3 regions of the Arthrobacter sp. Sr33 genome follow, and region 3 is predicted to be linked to each of the others. Evidence: riboswitches for the same ligand, from Rfam matches in the RefSeq annotation. Region 3 holds a riboswitch; each other region holds the start of a gene.
What was found. Region 3 has a riboswitch for S-adenosylmethionine ahead of sfnG (dimethylsulfone monooxygenase SfnG). Riboswitches for the same ligand answer to the same signal wherever they lie in the genome.

Region 1: it holds a riboswitch for S-adenosylmethionine, as region 3 does, so the genes downstream of both, ACX80T_RS02780 (MetQ/NlpA family ABC transporter substrate-binding protein) here and sfnG (dimethylsulfone monooxygenase SfnG) in region 3, are expected to answer to the same signal.
Region 2: it holds a riboswitch for S-adenosylmethionine, as region 3 does, so the genes downstream of both, ACX80T_RS15325 (OsmC family protein) here and sfnG (dimethylsulfone monooxygenase SfnG) in region 3, are expected to answer to the same signal.

The regions. Positions count from the first base shown of each region.
Region 1 covers NZ_JBTNDD010000001.1:555,257-558,526, forward strand. The annotation lists gene ACX80T_RS02770 (putative bifunctional diguanylate cyclase/phosphodiesterase) at 1-443, shown strand, start outside; gene ACX80T_RS02775 (YybH family protein) at 437-862, opposite strand; SAM riboswitch class IV at 981-1,097, shown strand; gene ACX80T_RS02780 (MetQ/NlpA family ABC transporter substrate-binding protein) at 1,309-2,190, shown strand; gene ACX80T_RS02785 (methionine ABC transporter ATP-binding protein) at 2,260-3,270, shown strand, end outside.
Region 2 covers NZ_JBTNDD010000014.1:7,910-11,179, reverse strand. The annotation lists gene ACX80T_RS15330 (sodium:solute symporter family protein) at 1-949, opposite strand, end outside; gene ACX80T_RS15325 (OsmC family protein) at 922-1,329, opposite strand; SAM riboswitch class I at 1,434-1,532, opposite strand; gene ACX80T_RS15320 (IS110 family RNA-guided transposase) at 2,045-3,247, shown strand.
Region 3 covers NZ_JBTNDD010000001.1:34,801-38,070, reverse strand. The annotation lists gene ACX80T_RS00195 (O-acetylhomoserine aminocarboxypropyltransferase/cysteine synthase family protein) at 1-789, opposite strand, end outside; gene sfnG (dimethylsulfone monooxygenase SfnG) at 789-1,934, opposite strand; SAM riboswitch class I at 1,941-2,045, opposite strand; gene acs (acetate--CoA ligase) at 2,132-3,270, opposite strand, start outside.

The DNA of each region.
Region 1 (3,270 bases), 520 kb from region 3:
GGCTCCTGACCCTGGAAATCACCGAAACGGCGCTCACCGCGGATCCAGTTGCCGCGCTGCGGACCCTCGAAATTCTCAAGGCCCTGGGCGTCAGGTTGGCAATCGACGATTTTGGTACTGGCCATTCCAGCCTCACCTATCTCAAGCGCTTTCCGATCGACGAACTGAAAATCGACCGCTCCTTCATTGCCGGGCTCACTACCGACAGCAAGGACCACGCGATTGTTGCGTCCTGCATCCAGCTCGCCCACGCCACGAACCTGATCGCCGTCGCCGAAGGCGTTGAAATGCCAGCCCAGCTACACGCGCTGACCGAGCTGGACTGCGACCTCGCGCAGGGCTACTTCTACACCCGCCCCATGTCGGCGGAGGACCTCGAACCGTGGTTCATTCCGCGGCCCGATAATATGCGCCTGGGAGAACCCCAACTGGTTGGTCAGTAGCGTTGCAGGTTGACCTTGAAAGTCTCGCCGTTGACCGGAGCTGACGTGTGCTCGTGCACAATTTTCCAGTCACCATCGCGGCGCCCCAGAACCCAGGTCAGGCGGTTCTGCATGGAGTCCTGTTCGACGTCGTCGGGCCCAATGTCGCGGTAGGTGATGATGGCGTGCACGGTTGCCAGGTCCTCGGTAACCAGAGTCTGAACGTCATCGAAGTCCACCCTGACGCGCTCATCCCCCACCGAAGCGAACCACCCGGCCACTGATTCCCGCCACGGGTCTGCACCCTGGTGGCTCCACACGTCCCATAAGTCGAAAACCCGGACGTCGTCGTCGTACAGGGCCAGCAGGGCATCAACATCCTTCCCGAATACGGCTGCAGCATACTGTTCGAGAACCTGAGTGATCGACTCTTCATCCATGAAGGCGATCCTCGCATGCCCGACCGATGAACGGAACGGGTACGCGCAAGTCATTTATGACGACCGGTAACGGCCAGGTTTTGACCCAACAAATTTTCTGCCTTAGCGTGATCTCCAGAATCAAGAGTGTCAACCAACGGCCCTGGCCGGTTGACCAGCAACCCTCTCCCGTAGCGGGGTGCTCCAGGTGAAGATTCGGCCGCCGGAACAAGTCCCCGGACGGCAAGTACGGCGTATCCAGAATTGACCCCGCCGAGGGGTCGTCGTGGATACCGCCCGCCATCTTGAAGCGAGCCAGCATGTAACCCCGAGGAAACTCCCCGAATGTCGCTGCAGTTATCGCAGCACTTCACTCCTGCCTATCTGCCTGTCCAGTGGTAACGCCTGGCCCGTGTTATCGGCCGACCGGACCCCACTGACGTACCCCGTTCAAAGGAAAAACCCCCATGAAATCCCGCACCCTTCTCACTATCGCCGTTGCCCCATTCCTCGCCCTCACTGTGGCATGTGGTGGTTCGGGCGAGTCCGGTTCCGGAAATGAAAGCATCAAGCTCGGCGTCGTCGGCGCCAGCGACCCGGAATGGGGCCTGCTCACCGAGGCCGCTGCCGAGGAAGGCATCGAGCTGGAGGTCATCGACTTCGCCGAATACACCCAGCCCAACCCCGCGCTAAGCGAAAGTGAACTGGACCTCAACCAGTTCCAGCACCTGGTGTACCTGGCCCGCTACAACGTATCCAGCGGAGAGGAGCTGGCCCCGATCGGCTCCACGGCCATCTACCCGCTGGGCCTGTACTCAACCCAGTACGGGTCGGTGGAGGAGATCCCCGAAGGATCGACGGTTGCTGTCCCCAACGACGAGAGCAACCTCGCCCGCGGGCTGCTGGTCCTTCAGTCCGCCGGTCTGGTGGTGCTCGACGACGGCGGCAGCGCCTTCTCGACGATCGACGACATTGATGAGGACGCGTCCAAGGTCACCGTCACCACGCTCGAAGCGTCGCTGACCCCCACCTCGCTGCCCGACGTCGCCGCCGCCATCATCAATAACGACTTTGTCCAGGACGCTGGCCTGAACTTCGAGGACGCCATTGCCCAGGACGATCCGACCGATCCTGCCGCCGTCGCGTACGTGAACGTGTTCGCCGCCCGCGCCGGCGAAGAGGGCAACGAGACGTACCAGAAGCTGATCAGCATCTACCAGGAAAACCAGGAGGTGCAGGACGCCGTCCAGGAGACCTCCGGCGGGACCGCCGAGTTCCTTCAGGTCACCCCCGATGAGCTGCAGACCACCCTCGACACCGTCGAGGAAGACACCCGCGCCCAAGGCTAACCAGCCCTCCCTGCCCTGCGGCCAGCTGGCGGTCCCGGCTGGCCGCAGGGCCGTTTATCAAGGAAAACCATGCCACTCATTTCCCTGCAGGGAGTTACCAAAAGCTTCCCTCCGGGCCGCCGCGGCGACGCTCCCGTGCACGCGATTGACAACGTCAGCCTCGACATCGAGGCTGGAGAGATCTACGGGATCATCGGCTACTCGGGGGCCGGGAAAAGCACCCTGGTCCGCCTGATCAACGCTCTCGAAAAGGCCAGCAGCGGCACCATCATTGTCGACGGCCAGCAGGTCACCAACGTCCCGGACCGGCAACTGCGCAAACTACGTCTCGACATCGGGATGATCTTCCAGCAGTTCAACCTGTTCAACGCCAAAACAGTCTGGAACAACGTCGCCTACCCCCTGCGCGTCGCTGGGAAAAGCCGCGACGAAATCCAGGCGCGCGTCACCGAACTCCTCGACTTTGTGGGACTGGCCGATAAGGCCTCCAACTACCCCGAACAGCTGTCCGGCGGCCAGAAACAGCGCGTCGGCATCGCCAGGGCACTCGCCACCTCGCCAAAAATCCTGCTCGCCGATGAGGCGACGTCTGCGTTGGACCCCGAGACCACCCATGAGGTGCTGCGCCTGCTACGGCGGGTCAATGAGGAGTTGGGCATCACCATAGTGGTGATCACCCACGAAATGGACGTCATCCAGACCCTCGCCACGAAGGTGGCGGTGATGGACAGCGGCCGGATCGTGGAGCAGGGTGATGTGTTCGACGTCTTCTCCAATCCGCGCGAGGCCTCATCCCAACGGTTCGTTTCCACCGTGGTCCGGGGGATCCCCTCACCCGACGAACTCGCGGTTCTCCAGGAGCGGCACACCGGCCGGATCGTCACCTTCTCCTTCCGGGACGGCGACTCCTCGCAAGCCTCGGTGTTCCTCGAGTTGGCGGCCGCCGGCGTCGAGTTCGAACTGATCTACGGCGGCATCAACGACATTCGGGGCCGCGCATTCGGCCATCTCACCCTCGCACTCACCGGGCCCGACGGCGCGGTCGACGCTGCGCTGACCGGGCTGTCCGGTCGCATCACT
Region 2 (3,270 bases), on a different contig from region 3:
CCAGCGGCGCGGGAACCACCTCAGCGATATAGAGCGATACCGCCACCAATCCCAGGTCCTGTGACGGAACGACAATCGCAGCAGCGGTACCCAGCAAAGCCCCAATGACGATGAACGGGATGCCGAGACCCGCAGCGTAGAGCATGCCCTTGCGGCCGTCTTCGGGTGTGCGGCAGGACATGGTCATCTGGAAGGCGGCCTGCGCCAGAAGAACATTGACAATGAAAGTACCGAACCAGGCGGCAATCAATGTCACTCCCGCCGAGGACATATCCAGCATCTCCGGCTGATCCACGGCAAGCTGGCGGATGCCATCGATGCCCGGATTGATAAAGAATGCGAGGATTCCAACGGCGAGCATGCCGATGAAAACCACACAGTTGGCGGTCTGGGTGAAGGCAACAGCTCGCATTCCGCCTGCGGAGAGGAACACAAGGAGCAACAACGCCGTCACGATGATGGCGGCGTGGATTGAAAGACCGGTGAGAGCGTGCAGCGCGGAGGCAAAAGCGATGGCCGTCGCCACTGACCACATGGGGAAGGTCAACGCCGTGATTGACCCTGCAATCGCCTGGGCTTTACGACCGAACCGCTCCCCGATCATTCCAGTCACCGTTACCACCAAGCGTTTGCGCAACGGCTTGACGAGAATCAGGGCGATAAGGAGAACCTGCACCGTTTCCGCCACTCCATACCAGATAGCTGATATCCCTGTTCGGTAGCTCAGCTCCATGATGGCGATATAGGAGGATCCTGAAAACAGGCCCGTAATACAAAACGCCACGGTCCACGGGCTGAAGGTCCGGCTACCGACGAAGAAGCCCTCCCCATGATCTGCCCGGTTACGAGCGGCCCGGCTCGTCAAAGCCAGAAGTAGCGTGTACCCGACGGCAAGGCCGAGCGTCCAAAGTCCCGCGCTGGTCATGCCTCCGCCCCGGAAATCAGCCATACGAGGTTAAAGTCAACACCTGCGTCTCGCACCAAGTTGATGGCCGGACACCGCTTTTCGACCTGCCGCTTGAAGGTATCCAACTCTGATTCTGGAACCGGCGTGCGCAGATTCACCGTCAACGCGAAATTCTTAAAATGAGGGGAGACGTCCGCCGTCCCCCGGAATCCCCGAACGTCCTGCTGAGCTTGGGAAGAGGTATCGATGGCTTCAACGACGATGCCCAGTTCCCGTGCCACGGTTTCGATAACTACGGTGACGCAGCCGTTGACCGCTCCAACCACATACTGCATGGGAGTTGGGGATTTGTCGTTCCCGCCCACAGCAACAGGCTCATCGGTCCGGAAGGTAAACCCTCGAGTTTCAACGAGGGTGGTCATTGAGCCTTCCCACCTGCCCGTGGCCCGGACACTTTTGAGCCACTGGCCAGGGTCCCGTTCAGCGCTTGCCTTATTAGCGGACGCGGTAGGTACAGTCATTTCACTCTCCATCGGTCTGGCGGTAGCACCTTATCGAAGCCTGAGGCTCCAATGGGTTGCTGCGGCGTCATCGATCCAGATCTCTCGGCCGCTCGGGATGGTCGTACACAACTAAAGCCGGTCCGGTTTGATTCACGCAACTTCCACAGTTGGAATTACGGCGTGTGACAAAGGAGTGCAGCCATGAAGTCGAAACGCTCCCAGGCGGCGTATCTACGCCACTACCTGCACGCACGCTAACTTACGCGCCAGATATCCCCGCAGAGCGAGCCTAGGACACAAGCCCACTAAACGGGCCTCACTACCGTTCGGGCTGACAGCCGGCGCTCCCGACCGGTCGTCGCCGGAAACCACTCTCTTTTTTGCTGCTGTCCTTATGTTGTTGAGCAGGTAGTTTGCAGGGCAGTTGTAGTGTCTTGGCTACCCAGGGGTGATGGGTATGGCTTTTGCTGCTGTGCCGGACGGTTGTCACGGCTTCGAAGGATTGGCCGCCTGTTGCTTCGACGATGGCCCGACCGCTGATTGAGAGACGCGACAAGAAGATGATCGCTGGATAAGGACACGACGGCGAGGTTATCTGCTGGGCTTCATATTCGAACGATGAAGGGAGAGCGCTTTGTCGCAACTGTGGGCCGGGATAGACGCCGGCAAAACCCATCACCACTGCGTGGTCATTGACGCTGAGGGAGCCCGTTTGTTCTCTCAGAGGGTGGCCAATGACGAGACAGATCTGCTGGATTTGATGGGAAGCGTCGCGGCGCTTGATAGTGGGGGAGAGGTGGTTTGGGCCGTGGATCTGAACCACGGTGGGGCTGCACTGCTGATCGCACTGCTTGTAGCCCATGACCAGCACGTGCTCTACATTCCAGGACGCACGGTACATCACGCTTCTAGGACTTACCGTGGGGACGGCAAGACCGATGCGAAGGATGCCGCGGTGATCGCTGACCAGGCCCGGATGCGTCGGGATCTGCAACCGGTTCGTACCGGGGATGACATCAGCGTGGATCTGCGGATCCTTACCGCCCGCCGCACGGACAAGGCCTGCGACCGCACTCGCGCGATCAACCGCTTGCGTGCACAGTTGTTGGAATACTTTCCCGCCCTCGAACAGGCCTTTGACTACAGCAGATCCAAGGCCGGGCTGTTGCTGCTCACGAGATACCAGACCCCCGATGCGCTGCGTCGGCTCGGACAGAAACGCCTTCACGCCTGGCTTAGTAGCCAGGGCGCCCGCAGCAGCGCCGATGTGTCAGAAAGGGCCGTAACGGCCGCGAAATCCCAGTACACCACCGTTGCCGCCCAGCGGATCGGTGCGCCGATGGTCGCCGAGCTCGCGCAGGAAGTCCTGGATATTCAGAACCAGATCGACGCCTTGGACACGCTGATAGCCGAGCGCTTCCGCGAACACCACCAGGCAGAGATCATGCTCAGCATGCCAGGCTTCGGACCCCTGCTCGGAGCGGAATTCCTTGGCGCTATAGGCGGTGATCTGTCCGTTTTCGAAAGCGTCGACCGGCTTGCCGGAGTCGCGGGTCTCGCGCCGGCGCCGAAAGATTCCGGTCGGATACGGGGCAACCACCACAGACCGAGGCGATATGACCGGCGTCTTCTTCGGGCCTGTTACATGGCGGCTATGTCGAGTCTGCGAAGTTCGACCGCGTCCAGGACTTACTACGACCGCAAACGTGCAGAAGGCAAGACTCACGTTCAGTCCGTGCTTTCCCTGGCCAGACGCCGGCTCAACGTCCTGTGGGCTATGCTCCGCGATGGAACCGCCTACGAGCCGCCAGGAAACCCCAGTCCGTCGCCCGCCTAGGAAACGCCGTCGCGGCCATGACA
Region 3 (3,270 bases):
CAGCTTGGTCAGGAAGCCGTACTCGCCGAAGTTGGCCCACCACTGGATATTGCCGTAGGACGGGACCGGTTCGGTCATGGTGGGGAACCGGCCGTTACCCCAGTTGAAGGTTCCGGCCTCGACGACGACGCCGCCCAGGGTGGTCCCGTGCCCGCCGATGAACTTGGTGGCGGAGTGGATCACAATGTCGGCGCCGTGCTCGATGGGCCGGATCAGGTAGGGGGTGCTCAGGGTGGAGTCGATGATCAGTGGCACACCGGCGTCGTGGGCGATCTTCGCTAGCCCCTGGATGTCGGCGATTTCACCCGAGGGGTTCGCGATCACCTCCGCGTAGACGGCCTTCGTGTTGTCCTGGATGGCCGCAGCATAGTCAGCAGGATCCGTGCCGGGGACGAAGGTGGTGTCAATGCCGAACCGGCGCAGGGTTACATCGAGTTGGGTGACCGTGCCGCCGTAGAGCTGCGACGCGGCGACAATATGATCCCCGGCCTGGCAGAGGGCCGCGAACGTGATGAATTCGGCGCTCATGCCCGACGCCGTCGCGACCGCCCCGATGCCACCTTCCAGGGACGCGATCCGTTCCTCGAACGCGGCGACCGTAGGGTTGCCGATCCGCGAGTAAATGTTGCCGTACTTTTGGAGCGCGAAGAGGTTGGCGGCGTCGTTCGTGTCCTTGAACACGAACGAGGTCGTCTGGTAGATGGGTACCGCTCGGGCGCCGTGGGCCGAGTCGGGGGTGCCACCCGCGTGAAGAGCGCGTGTACGGAAACCGAAGCTGCGATCAGCCATCAGACACCTGCCTTAATCTGGTTGTCAACATTGAAATCTAGGCCCTCTTTACGGGCGAGGTCCGCTTCGAGTTCGCGGACGATGGGGAGGATGTCTTTGCCGAAGGCTTCGACCTCCTCCTGGAAGTGGAGGTAGCAGGTCAGCATCAGGTTCACGCCGATTTTCTTGTACTCGATGATCCGCTCGGCGATCTGCTCGGGAGTGCCGATCAGCTGGGTCTTGAAGCCGTCGTTGTACTGGATCAGGTCCTCGAAGGACGAGTCCGCCCACATGCCCTTGCCATCCTTGGTCGAGGCCCCGGCTTCCTGCACTGCGCCCCGGAACCCCTCCACCGCCGGTTTGTGGGCCTTGGCCACGATCTCGCGGAGCGTCTCGCGGGCTTCCTTCTCGGTATCGCGGGCAATCACAAAACCGTTGAGCCCGAACCGGGGGTCGCGGCCGACGTCGGCCGCTGAGGCCTGCACGCCGGCGATATTCTCCTTGAATCCCTCGAGGTCCTTGCCGTTGGAAAAGTACCAGTCGGCCACCCGGCCAGCAGTGGCCTGCGCCGCCGTCGAGTTCCCGCCGAAGAAGATTTCCGGGTGTGGACGCCCGGGCACGTCGACGGGCGGCGGGTTGAGGGTGAAATCGGTAATGTTGTAATACTTGCCGGCCTGGGAGAAGTTCTGCTCGGTCCAGAGGCCGCGGAGGATCCTGATGAACTCTTCGGTGCGGACGTAGCGCTCGTCGTGCTCCAGCCACGGCAGCCCGAACCCGGTGAACTCACTCTTCAGCCAGCCGGACACAATGTTCACCGCCGCCCGACCACCGGAGATGTGGTCAGCGGTGATGATGAACTTCGCCAGGACTCCGGGCTGCCACATGCCGGGGTGGACGGCGGCGATCACCTTCAGCTTTTCGGTCGCACCGAGCAGCGCCAGGGAGAACGACGTGGCCTCATGCTGCTTGTCGGCGCCGTACGACGCCGCATACCGGGTTTGCGAGAGGGCGTACTCGAAGCCGGCGTCCTCCGCGATGCGGGCCAGCTTCTTGTTGTACTCGAAGTCCCAGCTGGTGCGCTGCTCAATGGTGGAGACCACCAGGCCGCCGCTCACATTGGGCACCCAGTACGCGAACTTCAGGGGTTGGGAAAGGTCAATAGCCATAGTGGTCCTCCATCGTGCCTGGCATTAGCACCCTAATGTCACTGCCGTGGGCAGTGGCCAGGGTTGCTGCGGTGTCAATGAGCCAGATCTCTCAACCGCTCGGGATGGTCCCCACCAGTGTGACAGTCCTCTCACGGTCGACCAACATTGTTGCTCTCCGTTGCGGGTTGTCCCTCCGGTGGGGTTTGCAGGCGGGGTCACGGTGACGCCCTTGCGGCCAGTGCGGCAGCGATGCCGGGCACGCACGCCTCGTTCTGCAGGGAAGTGGTGTCACCCAGCGTTGTGTTCTCGAACAGTTGCGTCAGGAGTCGGCGCATGATCTTGCCGGACCGGGTCTTCGGGACGTCCGCGACGACGACGACGGCGGCCGGCTTGGCGATCGGCCCGATCACCGCCGCGACGTGGTCCCGCAAGACCCGGCTCACCTCCTCCGCCGCGTGCGCGCCGGCCCCGTGGGACGCAGCCAGCACCACGAAGGCGGCAATCGCATGGCCGGTCCGCGGATCGGAGACCGGACAGACGCCGGCCTCGACCACCCACGGGTGAGCAACCAGGGCCGATTCAATCTCGATGGTCGAGAGCCGGTGGCCTGACACGTTGAGCACATCGTCGACCCGGCCGAGGATCCAGGTGTCGCCGTCGTCGTCGTTCCTGGCCCCATCACCGGCCAGGAACCAGCCCTGGGCGGCGAACTTTCGCCAGTAGGAATCCAGGTAGCGCTGCGGGTCGCCCCAGACGGTGCGCGCCATCGCCGGTCCGGTGCGGTCCACGACGATCAGGCCCTGCTCACCGGTGGGTACCGGGTTTCCGGCGTCGTCGACAATCCGGGTGCTCACGCCGGGGAGGGCGCGGGAGGCAGAACCGGGCTTGAACGAGGGGTCAGTGGGGCGGGGAGAGAGGATGGTGGCGCCGGTTTCTGACTGCCACCAGGTGTCGACGACCGGTGCGGTGCCAGCCCCGAGGTGCTCCCTGAACCAGCGCCAGGCCTCGGGGTTGGTGGCCTCACCGACGGTGCCGAGGAGACGGATCGAGGACAGATCGTAGCTGGCAGGCACGCCGTCCGGGAACCAGCCCATTAGCGACCGGATCAGGGTGGGGGCCGTGTAATAGCTGGTCACCTTGTAACGCTGGATGATCTCGAAGTGCCGCCCCGGATGTGGGGTGTTGGGAGTGCCCTCGAAGATCACCTGGGTGGCGCCGTTGGAGAGCGGACCGTAGATCTCGTAGGTATGGGCGGTCACCCAGGCAAGGTCGGCGGTGCACCAGTGGACGTCCTGGTCCCGCTGCGACGGATCGGGGTTGCTGAACAGGTAGTCGAAACTCCACGACGCCTGGG